Regions from separate parts of the Comamonas sp. CMM03 genome, predicted to be linked through region 1. Evidence: predicted binding sites of a transcription regulator. Region 1 holds the regulator's gene; the other holds the start of a gene.
The links. Region 1 encodes HrcA, which represses chaperone genes, less so after heat shock. Its sites were predicted from a motif close to TTAGCACTCNNNNNNNNNGAGTGCTAA; they were not measured.
Positions count from the first base shown of each region.

Region 2: a site for HrcA is predicted at 1,845-1,871, ahead of rpoH (RNA polymerase sigma factor RpoH). Genes of this name have one in related genera too.

Region 1 is NZ_JAHUXB010000002.1:501,118-506,899, reverse strand. Features, by position in the region: gene recN (DNA repair protein RecN) at 1-1,102, opposite strand, end outside; gene KW830_RS09165 (NAD kinase) at 1,106-2,011, opposite strand; gene hrcA (heat-inducible transcriptional repressor HrcA) at 2,041-3,048, shown strand; tRNA gene KW830_RS09155 (tRNA-Ile) at 3,091-3,167, shown strand; partial or broken gene KW830_RS09150 (IS5 family transposase) at 3,374-4,306, opposite strand; gene KW830_RS09145 (membrane-bound PQQ-dependent dehydrogenase, glucose/quinate/shikimate family) at 4,764-5,782, shown strand, end outside.
Region 2 is NZ_JAHUXB010000002.1:274,388-280,169, reverse strand. Features, by position in the region: gene KW830_RS08045 (tripartite tricarboxylate transporter substrate binding protein) at 1-715, opposite strand, end outside; gene rpoH (RNA polymerase sigma factor RpoH) at 864-1,814, opposite strand; gene KW830_RS08035 (amidohydrolase family protein) at 2,374-3,570, opposite strand; gene KW830_RS08030 (tripartite tricarboxylate transporter substrate binding protein) at 3,598-4,578, opposite strand; gene KW830_RS08025 (GntR family transcriptional regulator) at 4,864-5,616, shown strand.

The DNA of each region.
Region 1 (5,782 bases):
GCGCGGCCTTGGCGCGCTGCAGCGACAGGGCGCGTGCGGCGGCCTGGTAGGCCTCGTGTGCCTGCTGTTCCAGCTGGCGCAGCCGGCCCACATCGACCACGGCATCCAGCTGGCGCAGTTCGTCGCGCCAGGATTGCAGCAGACCGGGCAGCTCTTGCGGCGTGCGCTTGTAGCGGCGGGCCAGCTGCATCCACAGCGTCAGGCGGCTGTCCAGTTCTGCCAGGCGTTCGGGGTCCAGCTCGGTGCGGCGCAGATAGCTGTGCAGGCTGTGGCGGGCATCGTTGACCTGGGCCAGGCTGGAGGCCAGCACATCCGCAATCGCCAGGAATTCGGGCTCCAGGTGTTCCTGGTGCTGGAGCGTGCTGTGGGCGCGGGTCAAGGGGCTGGTGATGCCTGTTTCATCGTCTTCCAGCAGATGCAGTGTGCCCAGGGCGGTTTCCAGCAGGCTCTGAGCGTGGGACAGGCGGGTGTGCTGGGTGTTCAGCTCTTCCCATTCATCGGTGCCGGGGCTGAGTTTGTCCAGCTCGCCAATCTGCCACTGCAGGCGTTCACGTTCGCGCTGCAGCGTGTCCTGGGCGGCCAGGGCATGTTCCAGGTTCTTGTGCGCGGCACGCCAGGCGGTCCAGTGGGCGCGCAGCGATTGGGTGTCCACGCCGGCGTAGGCGTCCAGCAGCTCGCGCACGGCTTCGGGCCGGGTCAGGCTTTGCCAGGCGTGCTGGCCGTGGATGTCCAGCAGCGCATCGCCCAGGTGGCGCAACTGGGTGGCTGTGGCCGGTGCGCCATTGATCCAGGCGCGGCTGCGGCCCTGGGCATCGATCACACGGCGCAGCAGCAGGCTGTCTTCCTGGGCAAAGCCGCCTTCGTCCAGCCACTGGGACAGGTGGGGCGGGCAGTCGAATTCGGCGGTGATGTCGGCCTGGGGCGTGCCTTCGCGCACCACGCCGACATCGGCACGGCTGCCCAGCACCAGCTGCAGAGCGTCGATCAGAATGGATTTGCCGGCGCCGGTTTCGCCCGTCAGCACCGTGAAGCCGGCGTGGAGGTCCAGGTCCAGCGCCTGCACGATGACAAAGTCGCGCAGTGCAATGCGTTTGAGGGCCATGGCTCAGGTGCCCCCTTCGTTCCAGCCCAGTTTCTTGCGCAGCGTGGCGTAGTAGTTCCAGCCCAGGGGATGCAGAAAACGGATGCCATGGAGCGCACGGCGCACATAGATGCGGTCTCCGTGGCGCAGCGAGGCCAGCGACTGCATATCGAAATTGGCGCTGATGTCGCGCCCGCCCACCACTTCGATCATGACTTCGCCCTGGTCGGGCAGCACGATGGGGCGGTTGGACAGGGTGTGGGGGGCAATGGGGGCCATCACCCAGGCGCCCACGGACGGGTGCAGCAGCGGACCGCCCACCGACAGCGCATAGGCGGTCGAGCCGGTAGGTGTGGCCACGATCAGGCCGTCGGCACGTTGGTTGGAGACGAAACGGCCATCCACCTCCACCCGCAACTCCACCATGCCCGAGGTGCTGCCCCGGTTGACCACCACATCGTTCATGGCCAGGGCCTCGAACACGCATTCATCGCCCCGCATCACGCGGGCTTCGATCAGCGGGCGGCTGTCTTCTTCGTAGCAGCCTTCCAGCATGGCTTGCAGCGTGGGCTGGAAGTTCTCATCCAGCGGGATGTCGGTGACAAAGCCCAGGCGCCCTTGGTTGATGCCGATCAGCGGCGTGCCGTAGCGTGACAGGTGGCGGCTGACGCCCAGCATGGTGCCGTCGCCGCCCATGACCAGGGCCAGATCGCAGGCTTGCCCCAGGGCGTCCACATCCAGACTGCGGTACTGTGCGGGCAGACCCATGTGCAAGGCGGTCTCGGCTTCCACAATCACTTCACAGCCCTGGGTGGTCAGAAAAGCTGCAATATCTTCCAGGGCCTGGCGCGGGCTGTCCTGGGGAAGGCCCGTGGGGGAAGCGACACGGTACTTTCCGATCAGGGCTACATGGCGAAACTTGGACGTCATAAGGGAAATTACATCATTAAAATCGTTCCATGCTCGATGATCGTTCCAAGTTGTTGTTGAAAGCGCTGGTCGAGCGCTACATTGCCGACGGCCAGCCTGTGGGGTCGCGCACGTTGTCGCGCGCCTCCGGCCTGGAACTGTCGCCGGCCACCATCCGCAATGTGATGGCGGATCTGGAGGAACTGGGCCTGATCGTCAGCCCCCACACCTCCGCAGGCCGCGTGCCCACCGCCAAGGGCTACCGGCTGTTTGTGGACACCATGCTGACCGTGAGCCGCGACATGCTGCCTGCGCAGGAACTGGTGCCCGAACAACCGCAGAAGGTGATTGCGAACGCCGCCAACATGCTGTCCAGCCTGTCGCAGTTTGTCGGCGTGGTGATGGCGCCGCGGCGCAGCTCGGTGTTCAAGCACATCGAGTTCGTGAAGCTGTCCGAGCGGCGGGTGCTGGTCATCATCGTGTCGCCGGAAGGCGATGTGCAGAACCGCGTCATCTTCACCGACCATGATTTCTCCGGCTCGCAACTGCTGGAAGCATCCAACTTCCTGAACGCGCACTACGCCGGTCTGGCCATCGAGCAGGTGCGCGAGCGCATGCAGTCCGAAGTGGAGCGCCTGCGCACCGAAGTGGCCAATCTGATGCAGGCGGCGGTCAATGTCAGCGCCGAGGCCATGAACCCCCAGCCCCAGGAGCAGGTCATCATCTCGGGCGAGCGCAATCTGCTGTCGGTGAGCGACTTCTCCAGCGACATGGGCAATCTGCGCAAGGCGTTCGACCTGTTCGAGCAAAAGACCCAGATCCTGCGGCTGCTCGATTTCTCCAGCCAGGCCGAAGGTGTGCGCATCTTCATTGGTGGAGAAAGCCAGGTCGTGCCTTTCGAAGAGCTGTCCGTGGTCAGCGCCCCTTACGAGGTCGATGGCCAGATTGTGGGCACGCTGGGCGTGATCGGCCCCACACGCATGCACTACGACCGGATGATCCAGATCGTGGACATCACCTCCAAGCTGGTCACCAATGCGCTGAGCAGCCGGCGCTAAGCCGTTACAATGCGTGCGCCCTGCCATGCGCCGGGCTGGCAAGGGGCGTTAGCTCAGTTGGTTAGAGCAGAGGACTCATAATCCTTTGGTCGCGGGTTCAAGTCCCTCACGCCCTACCAGTATTTATAAGGAAAGCCTGCTACCTAATTGGTAGCGGGCTTTTTTGATTTTGGAATCTGTAGGCACTTTTGAGGAACGCAGTTCAATGCCGAGTTCTGCGCTGCTGCCTTGAGTCCGCTGAGGTGCCCCTTAGTCCATTTCGTCCATACTTCGGCGCTGTTGCATAAATCAGCCCCAGGCCAGACTTCCCCAGCCCTAGACGTAGCTATGCCACAGCCACCGTCTGTGGGCAGCCCAGCTCCGTGAATCGATTGAGGATGGCGGCTCGGATGTGCAGCTCGTTGACCTGTCTCTCAAACGTGCGTGACATCACTCGTTCACCCAGTCGTTTGATGCAGTGCATCTTGGTTTCCACCAAGCTGCGCCGGTGGTAGCCACTCCAGTTCTTCCAGAGCTTGCGCCCGAGGCGCCTGCATGCGGCGATCGCCGCATTGCGATGTGCAGAGGCCTCGCCTTTGCGCATCCTGGCATTCTTTCTTGGGGGAATGATGGGCTTGGCATTGCGCCGCATGACAGCCGCATGCACGGGCTGGGTGTCATAAGCGCCATCGCCTGTCACCGTCAGAAGTGGCTCATCACCCGGCACTTGCTCCAGCAACTGCGGCAGCACGGCAGCGTCAGTGACGTTGTTGGAGGTGACACAGATAGCCCGCACCTGCAGCGTTTGTGCATCGATGCCGATGTGCAGCTTGCGCCATTGGCGCCGGCGCTACGGCCCATGCTTTTTGCACTTCTACCCGCCTTCACCCAGGAACTTGATGCCTGTGGAGTCAACCAGCAGGTGCAGGCCGGCTGAACTGGGCCGGTATGCCACCTGCACATCCAGATTGCGTTGGCGGCGATACAGCGTGCTGAAGTCGGGAACTGGCCACGGCAGCCCAGACAACGCCAGCAGAGACTGAACAAATCCCGTGGTCTGCCGCAAGGCCAGTCCAAAGAGGTTCTTAATGGTCAGGCAGAACTGGATGGCTGCATCCGAGAACTGCGGGCTGCGCCCGCGTTTGCCGCTGGCAGCGGCAAACCAGGAGATGCCCTTGTCCAACCAGATGGTCAGTGAGCCCCGCGCTATGAGTGCTGCGTTGTATCGCTTCCAGTTGGTGGTGCGGTAGCGGGGCTTGGGTTGCGGAGACTGACTCATCGCCCGAGGCTACCTGAACCCAGGAGCCGATTTGTGCAACAGCGCCGGTGGAATTCAACACCGGGGTGATTCAATCCCGGGCTTCACTCGAGTCAAAAATAAGGGTAAACCCCATGTCCATTATGTGGTTTATTAAGATGCACGTCGTGCCGATTTCGAATCAAAATTCCACTAAACAATTGATATTATTGATTATTTTGTAATTTCAGAAATTTCGGAAATTTATGATTTATTAAGCATTTGCGATATTTGTATTGCAAATCAACTCCGCCACTGCACACCTTAGTTATAAAAAATAAGATACCGGCCTCGCATCTGTTGGTAGTTTGTGTGGAAATGCTCACTCTCCTGACATGCGAGTCTTCGGCCATGCCGATGTGTGCTTCGTTTTCGGGGCTAAAAAGCTAACTAACAACATGCCATTCTTTTACTTATCTTCGTTCCAGGGGGTTGTGCGATGCGCGCGTTAACCCTTTTGCTGTTGGCCATTCTTGGTATTCCGCTGACCCTTGGTGGCGGCTACCTGCTGTCGCTGGGCGGCAGTCCCTTCTATTTCATCAGCGGTGTCGTCGTGTTGATCGCCGCCTGGGGCTTTATCAAGCGCCAGCGCTGGTCCACTATGGTTTACGCCGCCTGGTTGCTGGTGCTGCTGGCCTGGTCGCTGTGGGAAGCAGGCCTGCACTGGTGGCCTCTGTCCACCCGTCTGGGTCTGCCCGCCATCATCGGTTTCATCATGGCGATTCCGGCATCGCGCCGCGGTCTGGCAGATACGCCTGCATTCGCTGAAGGCAAGCCCGTGCTGGCCATGTCGCTGCTGTCAGCGCTGGTGGCTGTGATGGGCATGCCGTTTCATTTGCATGAAATCGAAGGCAAGCTGTCGATGGAAGTGGTCAACCCCGACGCCAAGACCGGTGATACCGCGCAGGCCGAGGGTGACTGGGAAGCCTACACCGGCAGCCACCATGGTCAGCATTACTCCAAGCTGGGCCAGATCACTACAGAAAACGTGAACAAGCTGGATGTAGCCTGGCAGATTCAGACCGGCGACAAGAAAGGCCCTGGCGATGTACATGAAACCACGTACCAGGCCACGCCACTGAAGATTGGCAACAGCCTGTACCTGTGCACGCCGCACAGCATGGCCATTGCGCTGGACGCCGACACCGGTGCTGAAAAATGGCGCTTCGACGCCCAGGCCGGTCTGGAAAAAGGTCGCCAGCACCAGACCTGCCGTGGCGTGTCCTTCTACCGTGGTGCGGACGTGACCCCAGTGGCCGCTGCCGTTGCAGCTGTGGCTGGTGCTCAGCCTGCTGCACTGCTGGAAGCTCCTGTGGCCCAAGCCTCGGCTGCCCCCAAGGCCACCATGTGCAAGGATCGCATATTCCTGCCATCGTCCAACGCTAAGTTGTTTGCGCTGGACGCTGAAACCGGCAAGCCCTGCGAAGACTTCGGCGACAAGGGTGCTATCGATCTGAT
Region 2 (5,782 bases), 230 kb from region 1:
GGGCCAGCGGGCTGCGGGCCGCCGAGGTCACGCCAATGCCGCGCAGCTTGCCGGCCTGGATCTGCTGCATGGCCAGTGCGGGCGGCAGCATGGACAGCTGCAGATCGCCGCCTTGCAGACCCTGGTACACCTGGGGGTAGCCGGCATAGGGTACATGTTCGGGACGCAGCGCGGAGCGGCTCTTGAGCAGTTCCATGCCCAGATGGCCCACGGTGCCCACGCCGGGCGAGCCATAGCTCCACTTGCTGCCAGCCGCGGCACCGGCCGCGAAGAAGGCCTTGCCTTCCGGGGCGTTGGCCGGTGCCGCCAGCACCAGCGGCGCCACGCCGATCAGGCTGACGGGCTGCAGGTCCTTCACCGGGTCGTAGCGCACAGCGGGGTTCAGCAGCTTGGCAATGGTCATATTGCCGTTGATCATCACGCTGAACGTGTGGCCGTCCGTGGCCTTGGCCACGGCTTCGGCGGCGATGTTGCCGCCCGCGCCCACCTTGTTTTCCACAATGATGGTCTGGCCCAGGGCTTTTTCCAGCGGTTCGGCCAGCGCCCGGGCCGTCAGATCAGGGGAGGAGCCCGCAGGGAAGCCCACGATCAGGTGCAGGGGCTTGCTGGGCCACTGCTCGGCCTGGACCGCGCCCACGCTGCAGCCCAGGGCGGCCGCGCAGGCCAGGCTCATCAGGCTGCGGCGGTACAGCGTGGAGCGGGTGGATTCGGTCATGGCTTCTCCCAATGCAAAAGTGATAGCTGCCTGCGCGGATGGCGGTGACGGCAGGCAATAAAAAACCCGGAAATTATCCGGGTTTCAGGAGGCTGCAGGGCAGCCATGGGCACAGTGCCTGTGTGGCACTGTGCGGTTTGGGCCAGGTTTATGCAAACTCGGCCAGCGCCTTCTTCATTTTCTTCATGGCGGCCACTTCGATCTGGCGGATGCGTTCGGCGCTCACGCCGTACACGGCTGCCAGCTCATGCAGCGTCATGCCGCCGGAGCCGTCATCGTTCACCTTCAGCCAGCGCTCTTCCACAATGTGGCGGCTGCGGTCGTCCAGCGCTTCCAGCGCCTGGGCAATGCCGTCGGTGGCCATCACATCGCGCTGGCGCGATTCGATCATGGCCGTGGGCTCGTGGGCGCCGTCGGTCAGGTAGGAGATGGGGCCGAAAGCCTTGTCATCATCGTCGCTGGGCGAAGGGTCCAGCAGCACGTCACCCCCCGACAGGCGGGTTTCCATCTCCATCACTTCCTCGCGCTTCACATTCAGCTTAGCGGCGACGGAGTCGATCTCCTGTGCGGTCAGGGTGTCGCGGAAGGTGTTGTCGCCGGTTTCAATGGCGGCATCGGCCTTGAGCTCCTGCTTCATCGAGCGCAGGTTGAAGAACAGCTTGCGCTGGGCCTTGGTGGTGGCCACCTTCACCATGCGCCAGTTCTTCAGGATGTACTCGTGGATCTCGGCCTTGATCCAGTGCATGGCGTAGCTGACCAGACGCACGTTCTGGTCGGGGTCGAAACGCTTGACCGCCTTCATCAGGCCCACATTGCCTTCCTGGATCAGGTCGCTGTGGGGCAGGCCGTAGCCCATGTACTGGCGCGAGATGGAAACCACCAGGCGCAGATGGGACATGATCAGGCGCCCGGCGGCATCCAGATCGTTGTGTTCTTTGAGTTTGCGCGCATAGTCCTGCTCCTCCTCTTGAGTGAGCATGGGCAGGCGGTTTACAGCGGAGATGTAAGCATCCAGATTGCCCAGCGGCGGCACCAGAGCCCAAGGATTCGCAGGTGCCAGAGCCGTCGCAGCCGTGAGGGTGCCCGTCTGTGTAGTCATTGCATTGATCCTTTCTTCCATAAATCCATATTAGCACTCTCTATGACTGAGTGCTAAGGCATAAGTTCCCGCGATGTAGGGCCAGGGTTCGTGACAAGTTGTCGCAGGCTTCGTACACCGTCACAGGGTTTGTACTGGATTTGGAAGGCGCCAGTGCGTGGCGCGTATAAAGTCTTGTAAATCATTGTTTTATCAAGATTTCATGGCGGGCAGCTGGAATGCCGGGGCGGCGGCCCTGGCGGCTGAGTGTGCGCTTCCTGCCGCAGGGCGTTATGGTGAAACCCCTGGAAAAAATATGCCCACATGCCGTGTGGCGGGGCGCCATCCGTCCCAACCCCTGCCGCGAACCGCTATCACATCTGGCCGTCTGTGCCGGCGTTTCCTGCCCTGGGGCTGCTGGCGGTCTTGTCAACGCCAGCCTCCGCTGCGCCACAGATAGACCGGGGAGGTCTGTCTGCCAGAGGGTTTTGAATGGATGCGAGCGCTTGCTATTGCTGCACGATATATGAGTGTGGAAGTCCCAGAAACTCGTAAGCGGATTAAGCGCTTCTTGTTGCGGTTATTCCAGCAGCAATCTGCCTTCGCGGGCCACGATCCGACCGTGGGCAATGACCAGCGAGCGGACGGGGCGGGCGGCTACGGCATGGGCGGGCGTTTGCGCGGGCACCAGCACCAGGTCGGCCCGGCTTCCGGGTGTGAGGCCATAGTCGGCAAAGCCACAGACCTCGGCTCCTGCGTGGGTGACGCAGTGCAGGGCTTGTTCCACTTCATCGTCGCGGCGCAAGTTGTAGCGCATGCCGATGAACATGGCGCGTTCCAGCATGTCAGGGCGGCCGTAGGGCGACCAGGTGTCACGGATACCGTCATTACCGCCGGCCATGGGCACGCCCGCGCGTTGGCAGGCGCCCAGCGGCGGGACGCTGCGCGAAGGCGGCGCACTGGTGACCAGCGACACGCCCAACCTGGCCATGCGCGCCAGCAGCGCGCTGCGCTGGGCATCGCTCACATCGCCCAGACAGAAGCCGTGGCTGATAACCACCTTGTTGTGCAGTCCGTGGGCTTCGGTGCGGTCCAAAATCAGCTGGAGCGAGAAGGCTCCCATGTCACCGGGCTCGTGCAGGTGGATGTCGAGCGGCTTGTTGTGGCGCTCGGCGATCTCGAACAGCACGTTCAGCGACTGTGCCGGGTCCAGGTCGATGGCACAGGGGTCCAGGCCGCCCAGCACGTCGGCCCCCATGGCCAGGGACTCATCCAGCAGCTGTGCCGTGCCTTTGCGCTGCAGCAGGCCCGATTGCGGGAACGCCACCACCTGAATATCCTGCCAGGGCGCCATGTCCGCGCGGGTCTGCAGCAGGCCCGCCACATGCCGGGTGCCAATGTCCGTATCCACGTCGGCGTGACTGCGGATGCGCGTGGTGCCCAACGCGAGAAACTCGCGTGCCATGCGCAGCGACTGGCGCGCGCTGTCGTGCCGGGCCTGGGCACGGTAGGCGCGCTCGTTGTTGATCTTGTCGACCAATTGGTTGCCCACCTCGTTGACGTACCAGTCCTGACCCCAGAGTGTCTTGTCCAGGTGGGTGTGGGATTCGACCAGGCCGGGCAGCAGCAGCTGACCCCCGCCATCGATGCGCTCAGCTCCTTCCGGGAGGGGCAGCGAGGTGCCCATGGCCGCGATACGGCCTTGCTCGATCAACAGGTCGCAGGCTGGCCCGCCCATGGGGCGAACGTTCTGCAGAAAAAGGCTGGAAGTGCTCACGTGGAATGTTTCCTGTGGTGATGGAGCCTATCGCACGGCGCCGATGTCGGGCGTCGCGATCTGGCGCATCTTTTGGGCGTCTGTCTGGATCAGCTTGGCGAAGTCAGCGGGCGTACCGCCCGATTGGCCAATGCATGCCTGGTCGAGCATTCTGAGGACCTGGGGTTCGCGCATCACCGCATTGATCTCGGTGTTCAGGCGTGTCACCACCGTGTCCGCTACCCCCTTGGGGGCGAAGATACCGGTCCACACGCCAAAGTCATAGTTGGGCAAGGCCTTGCTCGCCGACATGGCGGGGATGCCCTGCAGGACTTCGCAGTTGGTCTTCGAGGTGGTGCCCAGCGGCTTGACCTTGCCCTCTTTGAGGTAGGCCAGCACCGAAGGCACCATGAAGTAGCCGTAATCCACATTGCCGCCGATGATGTCGGTCAGCATGGGGACGCCGCCCTTGTAGGGCACGTGCTGTATCGACACCTTGGCCTGCTGGTTCAGCATTTCACCGGCAATGTGCAAGGCCGTGCCGATGCCGGAGGATGCAAAGGTGTCGGCACCTGCCTGGGTCTTGGCACGCGCGAGCATGGCCTCGACCGAGGTGACAGGCACCTTGGGACCGGCGACCAGCACCATGGGCATGACGCCCACCAGCGTGACCGGGCGCAGGTCCTGGGTGCCATCGTAGGCAATGGCGTTGTTGAAGTGGCGGGCCAGCACGATTTCGCTGTTGGACGCCAGGATGATGGTGTTGCCGTCCGGTTTGGCGCGCACCACGCGCTGCGTGGCGATGGTGCCGCCAGCGCCGGCCACGTTGTCCACAATCACCGGCACGCCCAGGCGGCGGGCCAGCGGCTCGGCGATGGTGCGCGCCAGCGTGTCGGCCGATCCGCCAGCAGTGAAACCCACTACCAGGGAGATGGGGCGGTCAGGCCACGCGGCGTGAGCAAGGGCGGATGCACCGGCCAGCGACAGGGCCGCCAGGGCTTGGAGCGGAAAAGCGGGAAGTTGCGCCATGGGTGAAAACTTTCTAGAGAGCAGAGAAAAGACTCAGGCCGACAAGTGCCCGGCTGGCGACGCAGAACGTCCGCTGATATGGCATGTCACCCCCCATTTGCATGAGCGGGTTCAGTGCAATGGTTAATCAAATTCTATATTTTGGTTAACCAAAATTTCGGATGCGACCCATATTTGTGCCGGTATTGCGCGTAAACCCTGATGCTTGGCGACAGCGAGCTGCCTGACTTGAATGCGGGGTGCCCGTGCCGCTAAGATTTCAAGCCTGTTGTCTGTGTGTTGTCCATGTCCGCCTCTTCCCGCCGCCTTGCTCCCCATATCCCCAGCGAAGAGCCTGTAGCCGACGGCACAGTCAGTGTGGACGAACGTGTCTATGAGGCGGTTTCGCGGGCGCTGCTGAGTGGCAAGCTGCGTCCCGGTACGCCGTTGCGCGAGCGGGCGCTGGCTGAGGCGCTGGGTTGCACCCGTGGTGCCGTACGCAAGGTGTTCACCCGCTTGGGGGCTGAAAAGCGACTGGTGCTGGAGCACAACCGGGGGGCCTTTGTGCCCAACCCGACGGTCGAGGAGATGCGCAGCATCTACCGCGCACGGCGCATTGTTGAAGCAGGCCTGGTCACCAGCCTGTGCGGCCAGTTGAACGCGGTGCAGACAGAGGCGCTGCAGCGCCATGTACAAGCGGAATACCAGGCGATGGAGGAGGGGCGCCGCGCCGACTCTATCCGGCTGGCCGGTGAGTTCCATCTGGTGCTGGCACACATGGCGGGCAGCGATGAGTTGCTGTCGTACATGCAACGCCTGGTGCGCACGACGGAGTTGTACAAGGCCTTGTTTGACAGTGTGGCCGCGACCGCATGTGCGCCCCGCGAGCACCAGGAGATCATCAACGCCTTGCTGGGCGGTGCACGCGATAAGGCGTTGGCCGTGGCCATGGCCCACCTGGACGAGCTGGAGCAGCGGGTGATCCATGGTGCGGTGGCCGAACGCGAGGTTGATCTGGTGAGCTTGCTGGCGGGCAGTTCCAGCACGCCTGGGTGCTAGCAGGGAAAAGTCCAGGCACATCGCCGGGGTCTGCCACGCAGCCATCACAGCGGAGGAAGTCTGTGTGCGGCCAGAGATGGCGTGAAATGCCCGAGTCAGCCAGGGGCCGCTTTTCCGTGCGCAAGCCCATGGAGGTGCCGTGTGCCCAGGAACCGGGCGAGATAGC